Variovorax terrae: one gene and its partner. The protein of the gene in region 2 binds, or shares a complex with, the protein of the main gene of each other region. Links are inferred from orthologs where the notes say so. Each region holds a gene or a part of one and is shown on either strand. Other genes may lie near its edges. The genes, in order: rodA and mrdA.

Region 1 (5,887 bases), on a different replicon or contig from region 2:
AACCCGGCCGCCGGCTCGCGCCGCCCGTCCTTGTCCAGCAGCCACTGGCCGATCAGCACCCGGAAGTTGTTGAGCGCCGCGAGATAGGAGGCGTACTCGTACAGGCCGCGCCAGGCCGTGTTCAGTCCGATCACCAGGGCCCGGTGCTCGCGCAGGATGGTCAGCAGGTCCATCAGCAAAGGGGCCACGGCGGCCCGGTCATGCCCCTGCTTGAGCGCCGCCACGATGGCCTCGATGTGCGAGGCCAGCAGGCCCATGCTGTCACCCAGCTGCAGCGTCTCTTCGTCGGCCACGGCCGAGCGCAGGAAATGGCTCAGCTCGCTGAAACTCTGGGCGTGGGGCAGCTGGGTGGAAGGGTCGATGCTCAGTCGCGAGGGTGTCATGGCCTGCATTGTGCGGGGACAGCGTGGCTCTGCCAAGCGGCGGCGCATCCGGCGCGGACGAGGCAGCCCATGCGACGCCGGGGCCTGGCTCAGGCGGTGCCGCCGACGGTCAGGCCGTCGATGCGCAGCGTCGGCTGGCCCACGCCCACCGGCACGCTCTGGCCTTCCTTGCCGCAGGTGCCCACACCGGGGTCGAGCGCCATGTCGTTGCCGATCATGCTCACGCGCGTGAGCGCGTCGGGCCCGTTGCCCACGATGGTGGCGCCCTTGACCGGGTACTGGATCTTGCCGTTCTCGACCCAGAAGGCCTCGCTCGCGGAGAACACGAACTTGCCGGAGGTGATGTCGACCTGGCCGCCGCCGAAGTTGGTGGCGTACAGGCCCTTCTTGATGCTGGCCACAATTTCTTCGGGCACCCGCGAGCCGCCCAGCATGTAGGTGTTGGTCATGCGCGGCATCGGGATGTGGGCGTAGCTCTCGCGCCGGCCGTTGCCGGTGGGCCGAACCTTCATCAGGCGCGCATTCATCGCGTCCTGGATGTAGCCTTTGAGGATGCCGTCCTCGATCAGCACGTTGCGCTGGCTGGCGTTGCCCTCGTCATCGACGTTGAGCGAGCCGCGGCGGTCGGCGATGGTGCCGTCGTCCAGCACGGTGACGCCCTTGGCCGCCACGCGCTGGCCGATGCGGCCGCTGAAGGCGCTCGAGCCCTTGCGGTTGAAGTCGCCTTCCAGCCCGTGGCCGATGGCTTCGTGCAGCAGGATGCCGGGCCAGCCGGGGCCAAGCACCACGGTCATCTCGCCGGCCGGGGCCGGGCGCGATTCGAGGTTGGTCAGCGCGGCATTGACTGCGTCGTTCACATACGAAGCGATGTGCTCGTCATCGAAATAGGCCAGGCCGAAGCGCCCGCCGCCGCCGCCCGAGCCCATTTCGCGGCGGCCGTTCTGTTCGGCAATCACGGTCACACTCAGGCGCACCAGCGGGCGCACATCGGCCGCCAGCGTGCCGTCGGCGCGCGCCACCATCACCACGTCGTATTCGCTGGCCAAGCCCGCCATCACCTGCGCCACGCGCGGGTCCCGGGCGCGGGCCAGTTGTTCGACCTTTTCGAGCAGGTGCACCTTGGCCGTGCTGTCCAGCGTGGCGATCGGGTCCAGCCCCTGGTACAGCGAGCGGCTCGAAGCGACCTTCCTGGGCGCCACTTTGGCCCGGCCTCCCCGGGCCGCAGCCGAAATGGAGCGCACGGTGCGAGCCGCATCCAGCAGCGAGGCTTCGGAGATGTCGTCGGAATAGGCGAAGGCGGTCTTTTCGCCGCTGACCGCGCGCACGCCCACGCCCTGGTCGATGCTGAACGAGCCGGTCTTGACGATGCCCTCCTCCAGGCTCCAGCCTTCGCTGCGCGTGTACTGGAAATACAGGTCGGCGTCGTCCACCTTGTGCGCGGTGATCTCGGCCAGCGCGCGGCTCAGGTGCGATTCGTTGAGGCCAAAGGGTTCGAGCAGCAGGCGCTGGGCCGTGGCCAGGCGCTCAAGGGTGGGTTCGCGGGAGATCATGGGCCCATTTTAGGCCGAGCCCCATCCCCCGCGCGGCGGCAAGGTTGCACCGGCCCGCCCGCAGCGGCGGCAGCGATGCTTCAGGTCTTGCGCAGCAGCTTGAAGATCGCCGCGTCGTCCTCGCCGGCCAGGCCGGCCTCGCGGGCCTGCGCAAACACGGCGCTCACGCGCGCGCCCAGCGGCCCGTCGAACCCGGCGGCACGGGCGGCCTGTACCGCCAGCCGCGTGTCTTTTTCCAGCAGCGTCACATGGGCGCGCGGCGCGTAGTCGCCCGCGACGGCGCGGCGCATGCGGTCCGAGCCGATCCAGCTCTGGCCGCTGGACTGCTCGATCACGTCCAGGGTGGCGCCAGGATCAAGCCCCATGCGCTCCGCCAGCGCCAGCACCTCGGCCGCCCCCACGAGGTTGATGCCCGCCAGCAGGTTGTTGACCAGCTTGGTGCGCGCGCCGTCGCCCGGCCGCCGGCTGATGCGGAAGACGCGGCTGGACAGTGTCTCGATCAAACCGCGGTGCGCCTCGAACGCCGCGTCGGCGCAGGCCACCATGAGGCTCATGCTGCCGTCGCGCGCCCGGACCGGCCCGCCCGACAGGGGCGCGTCGATGGCGTGCACGCCCAGCGCTGCCAGCCGGCGGGCGAAGTCCTCGGTGTCCTGCGGCGCGATGGTGGGGCACAGCAGCACGGCTTGGCCGGGCCGCAGCGCACCGGCCGCGCCGTCGGGGCCGAACAGCACGGCTTCGGTCTGGGCCGCGTCCACCACGCAGACGATGATTGCTGTCGAATCCATAGCAATCAATGACCCACTGGCGCGGACCTCGGCGCCCTGGGAGGTCAATTCCGCGGTGCGGACCGGATCCAGGTCGCACACCCGCACCGGCCAGCCCCGGGCCAGCAGGTTGGCCGCCATGCCGGCGCCCATGTTGCCGACGCCGATGACACCGACCGGGTAAGGCGCCGCCATCGCCGTCACGATTGCACCAGCCGCTTGGACTTGGAGATCGCCATCAGGATGCCCAGGCCCATGCCGAGCGTGACCATGGCCGTGCCGCCGTAGCTGATGAAAGGCAGCGGCACGCCCACCACGGGCAGGATGCCGCTGACCATGCCCATGTTGACGAAGGCGTAGGTGAAGAAGATCAGCGTCACGGCGCCCGCCAGCAGGCGCGAGAACAGCGTGGGCGCCTCCAGCGCGATCGCCAGCCCGCGCAGGATCAGGAACACGAAGCCGGCGATCAGGAACAGGTTGCCGAGCAGGCCGAATTCCTCGGAATAGGCGGCGAAGATGAAATCGGTGGTGCGCTCGGGAACGAACTCCAGGTGCGTCTGCGTGCCCTGCATGAAGCCCTTGCCGAAGACCCCGCCCGAGCCGATGGCGATCACGCCCTGGATGGTGTGGAAGCCCTTGCCCAGCGGGTCGCGGCTCGGGTCCAGCAGGGTGCAGATGCGCTGCTGCTGGTAGTCGTGCAGCACCGGCCAGCGCACGCCGTCGGCGCACAGGCTGGGCTCGAAGATCACGATCAGGATCACGCCGACGAGACCGATCAGCGCCGGCGGCAGGATCAGCTTCCAGGACAGGCCCGCGAAGAAGATCACCGACAGCCCGGCCGACAGCACCAGGAGCGCGGTCCCCAGGTCGGGCTGCCTCATGATCAGGCCCACCGGCACGCCCAGCAGCACAGCGGCCACCAGGAAATCGAGCGGCCGCAACTGGCCTTCGCGCTTCTGGAACCACCAGGCCAGCATCAGCGGCATGGCGATCTTGAGGATTTCGCTGGGCTGGATCACCACGCCGAGGTTGATCCAGCGCCGGGCGCCCTTCTTGGTGATGCCGAAGACCGCCACCGCGATCAGCAGCACCACGCCCGCCGTGTACAGAGGCACGGCGAACGTCATCAGCCGCTGCGGCGGGATCTGCGCCATCACGAACATGATGGCGCCGGCAATCAGCATGTTGCGGCCATGGTCGATGAAGCGCGTGCCGTGGTCGTAGCCGGACGAATACATGGTCAGCAGGCCGGCGCAGACCAGCAGGAACACGGCAAAGGCCAGCGGGCCGTCAAAGCCCCGGAACATCGGGGCGGCACGCTGCCAGTAGGAGGGTTTTTCGAATACGGCGGCCATGGGGGTGGATTATCCCGCGCGGACCTGTCGCGCCTCGCCCACACCGGCCATCTCACCCCATATTTTGGGGATGCGATTTGAAACAGTTGGTGTTACGTTTGACACGCCCCATTGAAACACGAGGAGGAGGCACCCCATGGAAATGAACATCCCCCGGCTTCGCCGGATCGGCGCAGCGCTGTCCAGCGTCGCCCTGCTCAGCCTGGCCGCCTGTGGCGGCGGCGGTGGCGGCACATCGCCCGCCCCGTCCGCCACTGCCAGCGTCCCCATCACCGTGGTCGACGGCCCGATCAAGAATGCATTGGTCTGTCTCGACAAGAACAAGAACGGCGCCTGCGACAGCGGCGAGCCCTCGGGCCGCACCGACGGCAGCGGCAACGTCACCCTGCAGGTCCCGGCCGAAGATGCCGGCAAGTACCCCATCCTGGCCGTGGTCGGCACCGATGCGGTGGACACTGACACCGGCGCGGTGCCCATCCCCTTCGTCCTGAAGGCCCCTGCCGACAAGCCCGGCGTGGTCAGCCCGCTGACCACCCTGGTCCAGGCCCTGGTCGAGAGCACGGGCGCCAGCTCCGCGTCGGCCGCCGCGTCACTCCAGTCCACGCTGGGCCTCAACGTCTCGCTGTTCGAGGACTTCACCAAGAGCAGCAGCGCCGACGGCAAGACCGCCGGCACCGTCGCCCGCATGGTGGTGGTCACGACCCAGCAGCAGTCCAAGGCGCTGGCCAGCGCCGTCGGCACCAAGAACCCGATCGACGGCAGCACCATCAACCAGAAGGACCTGGACAAGGCCATCCAGCAGAAGCTGCTGCAAATCCTGTCCGATCTCGTGACCAAGCTGGCCGACCCCAGTGTGAAGGCCGCGCAGAACCCCGCTGATCTCTCCGCAGCCTTGACGACCCTGGCCCAGGCCCTGGTGAACGATGCCACCACCGGCCTCACCACCACGACCGTGGCCACGATCGTGGCCATCAACAACCAGACCGCCTCCGGCTCGGGCAGCACCAGTGAAGCGCCAGCGGCCAGCGGCCAGCGTGCAGCTCAACTCGATGAACTTCTACGACAGCTCGAACTGGAACTGGCGCGTGCTGGCTTCCACGGCCGCCCAGAACACGCCGGACAGCAACAACCGCACCCGCTACGTGGACCGCCGCAGCAGCAACAACATGGGCGCTGTGGCCAACTGGGGCTTCGGCGGCCAGCCCAACCGCCAATCCGACCTGCACTGGAATGGCACGTCCTGGATCAACTGCCCGATCAACTACGAGAACCTCAGCACGGTACGCGACGCCGCCGGCAACAGCAACTACGACATCTGCGACAAGTTCGAGATCGGTTCGTCCAACCGCGCCAGCTTCGACATCGGCGGCCGCACCATGCTGGAGGTGCTGCAGCAGATCCGCGACGGCGGCTTCACGAACCTGTACGTCGCCAATGCCGACTCGCTGCTGGGCTCCACCGCATTCCCCACGGGCGCCAAGCTGTACTACAACACGACCTCGGCGCTGAACACGGCCCTGGCGTACTACCCCGGCGTGGGCAGCGTGATGCGCAACGCCAGCGCCGCCGTGGCCGCGGGCAAGACCAGCGCCAGCGACAATACGTCTGCTTGCGCCTCGATCACGCAATCCACGCCACAGGGCGGCTACACCACGCCGGCCACCACGCTGGAGAGCATGATCGCAGCCAATCAGGGCACGCCCTGTGTCTATAGCCCCGGCTCGACGGTGATCACCACGCCCAGCGGCACCGCCACGGTGCCCAGCGGAGCGCGCAACGATGCGTGGAGCTACAGCTCCGTCTCCATCGGCGTGCTGGGCAACGCCCTCACCGGC
Region 2 (6,064 bases):
CCGCCGAGCCAGCCGCTGCCCGGGGTGAAGGCCCACGAGTAGCCTACGGCGAACCACAGCAGGCTGACCAGCGCCGCGATGGCCACCACGCAGGCCATGGTGTTGAGCACGTTCTTCTTGCGCACCATGCCGGCATAGAACAGCGCGATGCCCGGCAGCGTCATCAGCAGCACCAGCGCCGTGGAGGTCATCATCCAGGCGGTGTCGGCCGCGTTCAGGCTGTCCTGCGGCACCAGCGAGGGGCGCGTCGGGGCGGCGGCAGGCGCCGGGGCGGGCACGGCAACGGCCGGCGCCACCTGCGCTGCGGGCGCTTCGGCCGGTGCGCTGGCCGTGGCGGCCGGCGGGTTTGGAGGAGCCGCGGGCGCCTGGGCCCAGGCCATGGCCCCGCACCCCGCCCAGAGCCCGATGATCAGGATGATCCGCCGTCCGACTGCCCTCATGATGGTTCCCGTTTTGTGCCCAACTGCAAGCTGCTCTGCATAAGTCATGCCAAAGCGCGGCGGCGTTTTGCGCCCCTTCCTGCGGCACCGGATCGCCCGCCATGGCGCGAAGGCCTGGCCGGGAAATCCCCAATGCACTGGGAAAGTGCATCCGGTAAAGTGTTACCACTCGCAACCGGGCCACGCTGCCCGTGAGGGCGAGGGACCGAGGAGACACCCACAAGTTACCAGAATACATTTGCAGGCATCCCGCGAGATGCTGATTCACAAGGCGCCGGCCCAGCCGGCGCCTTTTTCTTTTTCTGGAACCAAACCCGCCAAGGTCCGCATCGCACGGTCATTCCATGCTATTGATTTGAGAGTACGCACGGATGCGACAATCGAGTCATGGAATTGTTTGTCGTGTCGCTGGCCTCGCTGCTGGCCGGTTTTGTGGACTCGATCGTGGGCGGCGGCGGCCTGATTCTGGTGCCCGCCCTGTTCGCCACCTTCCCCACCACCCACCCTGCCACCCTGTTCGGCGTCAACAAGAGCGCCTCGGTCTGGGGCACGGCCATCGCCACCTGGCAGTACCACCGGCGCGTGCAGATGCGCTGGGCCGCCCTGCTGCCGGCCGCCGCCGCGGGCTTTGCCGGCTCGTTTGCCGGCGCCTGGGCCGTGACCGTGATCTCGCCGGAATTCCTGCGCCGGCTGCTGCCCTTCATCCTGATCGCGGTGCTGGCCTACACGCTGGCCAAGAAGCAGCTCGGCCACACCCATGCGCCGCGCCTGTCGGGCCGCGCCGAGACGCTGGCGGCCAGCGTGATCGGCCTGGTGCTGGGCTTCTACGACGGCTTCTTCGGCCCCGGCACCGGCAGCTTCTTCGTGTTCCTGTTCGTGCGCTGGCTGGGCTACGACTTCCTCAACGCCTCGGCCTCGGCCAAGCTGCTCAACACCGCCACCAACCTGGCCGCGCTGATCCTGTTCGCGCTCAAGGGCCATGTGTGGTGGCATTTCGCGCTGACGCTGGCCATCGCCAACGTGGTCGGCAGCCTGCTGGGCACGCACATGGCGCTCAAGCACGGCACGGGCTTCGTGCGCAGCGTGTTCATCCTGGTGGTCAGCGCGCTGATCCTGAAGACCGGCTACGACGCCTTCCTGCGCTGATTGCTACGGTTTTAATAGCGCCCGATGACCGCAGGACAAGGACATCCAGCCGTTTTCACCATGAAACAGCCGCCTGAGCCGGCGCAAAGGCGTTTTCGGGGCAACAGACCCTAGCGCTCGGCCCGGCCCGCGGCCACGGTCAGCGGCCCCGGGGCGGGCGGCGCGCCAGCCGCCACGGGCGCCGCGGCCGATGCCGCAGGCACGGCGGCAGCCAGGGCGCCCACGCCGCCGGCCGGCGGCCAGGCCACGTCCGCCGCCGCCCGCGGCTTGCCGAGGGGCGCGGAGGCCTGGCCCTTCTGCACCGCCGCCAGGTCCTGCTCGCTCGGGTACTGGCCGAGCAGCCAGTAGTCGAACACGCGGCGCGCCAGCGGCGCGGCCACCTCGGCGCCCCAGCCGGCGTTCTCCACGATCACGGCCAGCGCGATCTTCGGCTCGTCGGCCGGCGCGAACGCCATGTAGACGGCGTGGTCGCGCTGGTGCTCCTCGAGCTTGGCCTTGTTGTACTTGTCCTTCTGGCCGATGGTCACGGCCTGCGCGGTGCCGGTCTTGCCCGCGCTCAGGTAGCCGGCGCCCGCGAACACGCGCGCCGAGGTGCCCTCCTGCGTCACGCCCACCAGGGCGCGGCGCACCACGGCCACGTTCTCGGGCTTGAAGCCCAGGTCTTCGGGCGCGGGCTGCACCACCGGCTCGCGCGTGCGCGTCACCGCGTCCTGCGTCGCCAGCACCAGGTGCGGCTTGTGCTTGACGCCGTTGTTGGCCAGGATGGCCGTGGCCTGCGCCATCTGCAGCATGGTGAAGGTGTTGTAGCCCTGGCCGATGCCCAGCGAGATGGTTTCGCCCGCGTACCACTTCTTCTGCTCGGGGCGCTTGTAGGCATTGCGCTTCCACTCGGTGCTGGGCAGCACGCCGCGCACCTCGCCGTTGATGTCGATGCCGGTGATCTGGCCGAAGCCCAGCGGCTTCATGAAGTCGTGCATGGTGTCCACGCCCATGTCGTTGGCCAGCGAGTAGAAGTACACGTTGCTCGACTTGACGATGGCGCGGTACATGTCGACCGGCCCGAGCGCGATGTCGCCGTGGCTGCGGAAGGTGTGGCCGCCGAAGGTCCAGGAGGCGTTGTCCTGGATGATGGCGCTGGGCGAGCGCTTGCCGGTCTGCAGCGCGGCCATGGCCATGAACGGCTTGTAGGTGGAGCCCGGCGGGTAGGTGCCGCGCAGGGCCCGGTTGAGCAGCGGCTTGTCGAGCGACTCGTTGAGCGCCTGCCAGTTCTCCACGTCGATGCCCTCGACGAACAGGTTGGGGTCGAAGGTGGGCTTGCTCACGAAGGCCAGCACCTCGCCGTTGCGCGGATCGAGCGCGACCAGGGCGCCGCGGCGCTCGCCGAACATGTCCTCCACCAGCTTCTGCAGCTTGATGTCGAGCGACAGCATCACGGTGTTGCCCGGCGTGGCCGGGTTGCTGGCGAGCTTGCGCACGGCCCGCCCGCCGGCCGAGGTTTCGACTTCTTCCACGCCGGTGATGCCGTGCAGTTGCCGCTCGTAGCTCTGCTCGACGCCGAGCTTGCCGATGTAGTCGGTGCCGCGGTAGTTGCTGTCGTCCTCGGAGTCCTCGATGCGCTCCTTCTCGGCCTGGTTGATGCGGCCGATGTAGCCGATCACGTGGCTCGCCAGCTCGCCGTAGGGGTAGTTGCGGAACAGCCGGGCCTTGATGTCCACGCCCGGAAAGCGGTAGCGCTGCGCCGCGAAGCGCGCCACCTCCTCGTCGCTCAGCCGCGTGCGCACGGGCAGCGACTCGAAGCTCTTGGACTCCTCCAGCAGCTTCTTGAAGCGGCGCCGGTCGCGCGGCTGGATGTCCACCACCTGCGCCAGCGCATCCAGCGTCTGCTCGAGGTTGCCGGCCTTGGACGGCGTGATCTCCAGCGTGTAGGCCGAGTAGTTGGTGGCCAGCACCACGCCGTTGCGGTCCAGGATCAGCCCGCGGTTGGGCACGATCGGCACCACCGCGGTGCGGTTGCTCTCGGCCTGCTCGTCGAGGTCCTCGTGGCGGATGACCTGCAGGTAGGCCAGCCGCAGCACCAGCAGCAGGAACGCCAGCAGCACCACGGCGCTGGCCACCAGCACCCGGCGCCGGAAGCGGGACAGGTCGGCTTCGACGTTGGGCAGCTCGGTCATTGGAGCCCCCACGCTCCCCGAGGGCGCTGGCCTTGCTTGAAGCGGCCCTGCGCTGCGGCCGTGCGGGCGTTCATAGCGGTCTGTTCTCGTCGGGATCGGGCGCCCGGCGCTGCGGCGCCAGCAGCAGCACGCTCACCACCGGCCACAGCAGGGCCTCGAACAGCGGCGCCAGCAGCAGGCTCAGGCCGGGAAACACGCCGCCGCCGATCATGCGGATGGTCAGCTCGATCGCATGGGCCGCGACGAACAGCGGCAGCACCTGCAGCGCCTGCGAGGGCACGCTGAACCACAGCAGGCGGCGGTGGATGGTGATGGCGAAGAAGCTCAGCGCGGTGTAGGCCCAGGCATGCTGGCCCAGCAGCGCGGCCTGGTGCACGTCCATGCACAGGCCGAACACGAAGGCGGCGCCGATGCCCACGCGCAGCGGCTGGTGCACGCTCCAGAACACCAGCACCAGCGCCAGCACGTCGGGCATCCAGGCCACCCGCCCGAGCGGCACCAGGTTGACCAGCAGGGCCATCACCAGGCTGCCCCAGATGAACACCGGGTTGGCCGGCAGCAGCAGCTGCTGGCCCGGTCGCATGATCATGGCGTGCCTCCGGTGCGGTTCATTTGCGCGGGCCCTTGCGCGCCGTTTCGCGCGCGGCATCGCCCGGCGGGCGCTCGGGAATCTGCGCCGACACCGGGCTCAGCACCATGACGTAGCGCGCGCCCTGCACCAGCGCCTGCGGCACGCAGTGGATGCGGGCAAAGGCCGAGTCGGCGCGGCGCTCCACCTTGTCCACCTTGGCCACCGGCAGGCCCGGCGGGTAGACGCCGTCCACGCCGCTGGTGGTGAGCAGGTCGCCCGACTGCACGTCGGCATTGCCGGCCATGAAGCGCAGCTCCAGCCCGCCGCCGGCCAGGCCGGTCGGGTCGCCGTAGGCCACGCTGCGCGCGCCGGTGCGGGTGTTCAGCACGGGGATGGCCTGGTCGCGGTCGATCACCAGCGTGACCTCGCTGACCAGCGGATGCACGCGCGTGACCTGCCCCAGCACGCCGGACTCGTCGAGCACCGGCGAGCCGGCCTCGATGCCCTGGGCCAGCCCCTTGTCGATGATCACCTTGCGGGTGTAGGGGTCGGCCGCGTCGTACAGCACCTCGGCGGCCTGGGCCGGCGTGGTCACCTGCTCGCGCAGGGCCAGCAGCTTGCGCAGGCGCTCGTTCTCCTGCGCCAGCTGCTCGACCTGGTTGGCGCGCTGCGACTGCAGGGCCAGCTTGCGGCGCGCCGCCTGTTCCTCGCCCTGGGCGCTTTGCAGCGCCTCGAAATAGCTGCCGCCCTGGCGCGCGAGTTGCACCGGGCGCAGGGCCAGCCATTGAATCGGATAGAGCACGGTGGCCACCGCCGCGCGCAGCGGCTGCGTGACGCGAAAGCGCGCATCGGCCACCATCAGCAGCAGCGCCAGCGCGCTGAAGAACATCAGTTTGGACAGGGCCGACGGGCCCTGCTTGAAGAAGGGCGGGGGCGTGCGGTCCAGGGTGCCCAATGGCATGGTGGTCCTCTCCAGTCAACCGGCGGCCGGGCCGGGCATCGCCACGAAGTGGCGGGGCCGCGGCCGGTGGACTGGCTTCACGTCACTCCGAGGTAAAGATGCTGCCCATGCGCTCCATGCGCTCGAGTGCAATGCCGCAGCCGCGCACCACGCAGGTTAGCGGGTCCTCGGCCACCAGCACCGGCAGGCCAGTTTCCTCGGCCAGCAGGCGGTCGAGGTCGCGCAGCAGCGCACCGCCGCCGGTGAGCATCATGCCGCGTTCGGCGATGTCGGCACCGAGCTCGGGCGGGGTCTGCTCCAGCGCGTTCTTGACGGCCGAGACGATGTTGTTGAGCGGGTCGGTCAGCGCCTCGAGGATCTCGTTGCTGGAGATCGTGAAGGAGCGCGGCACACCCTCGCTGAGGTTGCGGCCCTTGACTTCCATCTCCTTGACCTCGGAGCCGGGAAAGGCGGAGCCGATGTTCTTCTTGATGGCCTCGGCCGTGGGCTCGCCGATCAGCATGCCGTAGTTGCGGCGGATGTAGTTGATGATGGCGTCGTCGAAGCGGTCGCCGCCCACCCGCACGCTGCCCTTGTAGACCATGCCGCCGAGCGAGATCACGCCGACCTCGGTGGTGCCGCCGCCGATGTCCACCACCATCGAGCCGCTGGCCTCGCTCACCGGCAGGCCGGCGCCGATCGCGGCGGCCATCGGCTCCTCGATCAGGTAGACCTCGGAAGCGCCCGCGCCCAGGGCGGATTCGCGGATCGCGCGGCGCTCGACCTGGGTCGAGCC

The links.
Region 1: the proteins of mrdA (region 2) and rodA are in contact, whole or in part, in a crystal structure (PDB 6PL5), measured with the Thermus thermophilus proteins. The link is inferred for Variovorax terrae from one-to-one orthologs. Residues at the interface, in WP_223903432.1 of Thermus thermophilus: Arg4, Ile5, His6, Leu8, Ala9, Phe12, Ala15, Leu16, Leu19, Gly20, Arg22, Ala23, Trp24, Leu26, Gln27, Val28, Tyr31, Tyr34, Leu36, Leu43, Thr45, Asp47, Lys156, Gln157, Gly158, Ser160, Val184, Leu201, Glu202; in WP_223903423.1 of Thermus thermophilus: Phe161, Val165, Phe168, Val169, Leu172, Pro198, Tyr199, Glu202, Tyr211, Arg212, Asp213, Gln220, Val221, Gln223, Ser224, Ile226, Ala227, Ile228, Gly229, Ser230, Gly266, Phe267, Val270, Leu274, Tyr277, Gly278, Leu281, Phe285, Leu289, Arg297.

What each region holds. Positions count from the first base shown.
Region 1 is NZ_JALGBI010000001.1:468,622-474,508, reverse strand. The notes cover bases 1,976-4,751. They hold rodA (rod shape-determining protein RodA), read right to left. Parts: upstream 4,053-4,751; coding sequence 2,898-4,052; downstream 1,976-2,897. Other genes in these bases: MMF98_RS02120 (hypothetical protein), read right to left, coding at 4,062-4,751; MMF98_RS02130 (NAD(P)-dependent oxidoreductase), read right to left, coding at 2,014-2,892. In the rest of the region: MMF98_RS02140 (hypothetical protein), read right to left, coding at 1-383; metalloprotease TldD, read right to left, coding at 473-1,933; more of MMF98_RS02120, read right to left, coding at 4,752-5,057; MMF98_RS02115 (hypothetical protein), read left to right, coding at 5,060-5,887. UniProt on the Escherichia coli protein: Peptidoglycan polymerase that is essential for cell wall elongation. Also required for the maintenance of the rod cell shape. Functions probably in conjunction with the penicillin-binding protein 2 (mrdA).
Region 2 is NZ_JALGBI010000003.1:34,826-40,889, forward strand. Bases 1,228-4,180 are described here. They hold mrdA (penicillin-binding protein 2), read right to left. Parts: upstream 3,758-4,180; coding sequence 1,697-3,757; downstream 1,228-1,696. Other genes in these bases: MMF98_RS19530 (sulfite exporter TauE/SafE family protein), read left to right, coding at 1,228-1,586; mreD (rod shape-determining protein MreD), read right to left, coding at 3,828-4,180. In the rest of the region: MMF98_RS19525 (ammonium transporter), read right to left, coding at 1-440; more of MMF98_RS19530, read left to right, coding at 828-1,227; more of mreD, read right to left, coding at 4,181-4,346; rod shape-determining protein MreC, read right to left, coding at 4,366-5,289; MMF98_RS19550 (rod shape-determining protein), read right to left, coding at 5,372-6,064. UniProt on the Escherichia coli protein: Catalyzes cross-linking of the peptidoglycan cell wall. Responsible for the determination of the rod shape of the cell. Is probably required for lateral peptidoglycan synthesis and maintenance of the correct diameter during lateral and centripetal growth.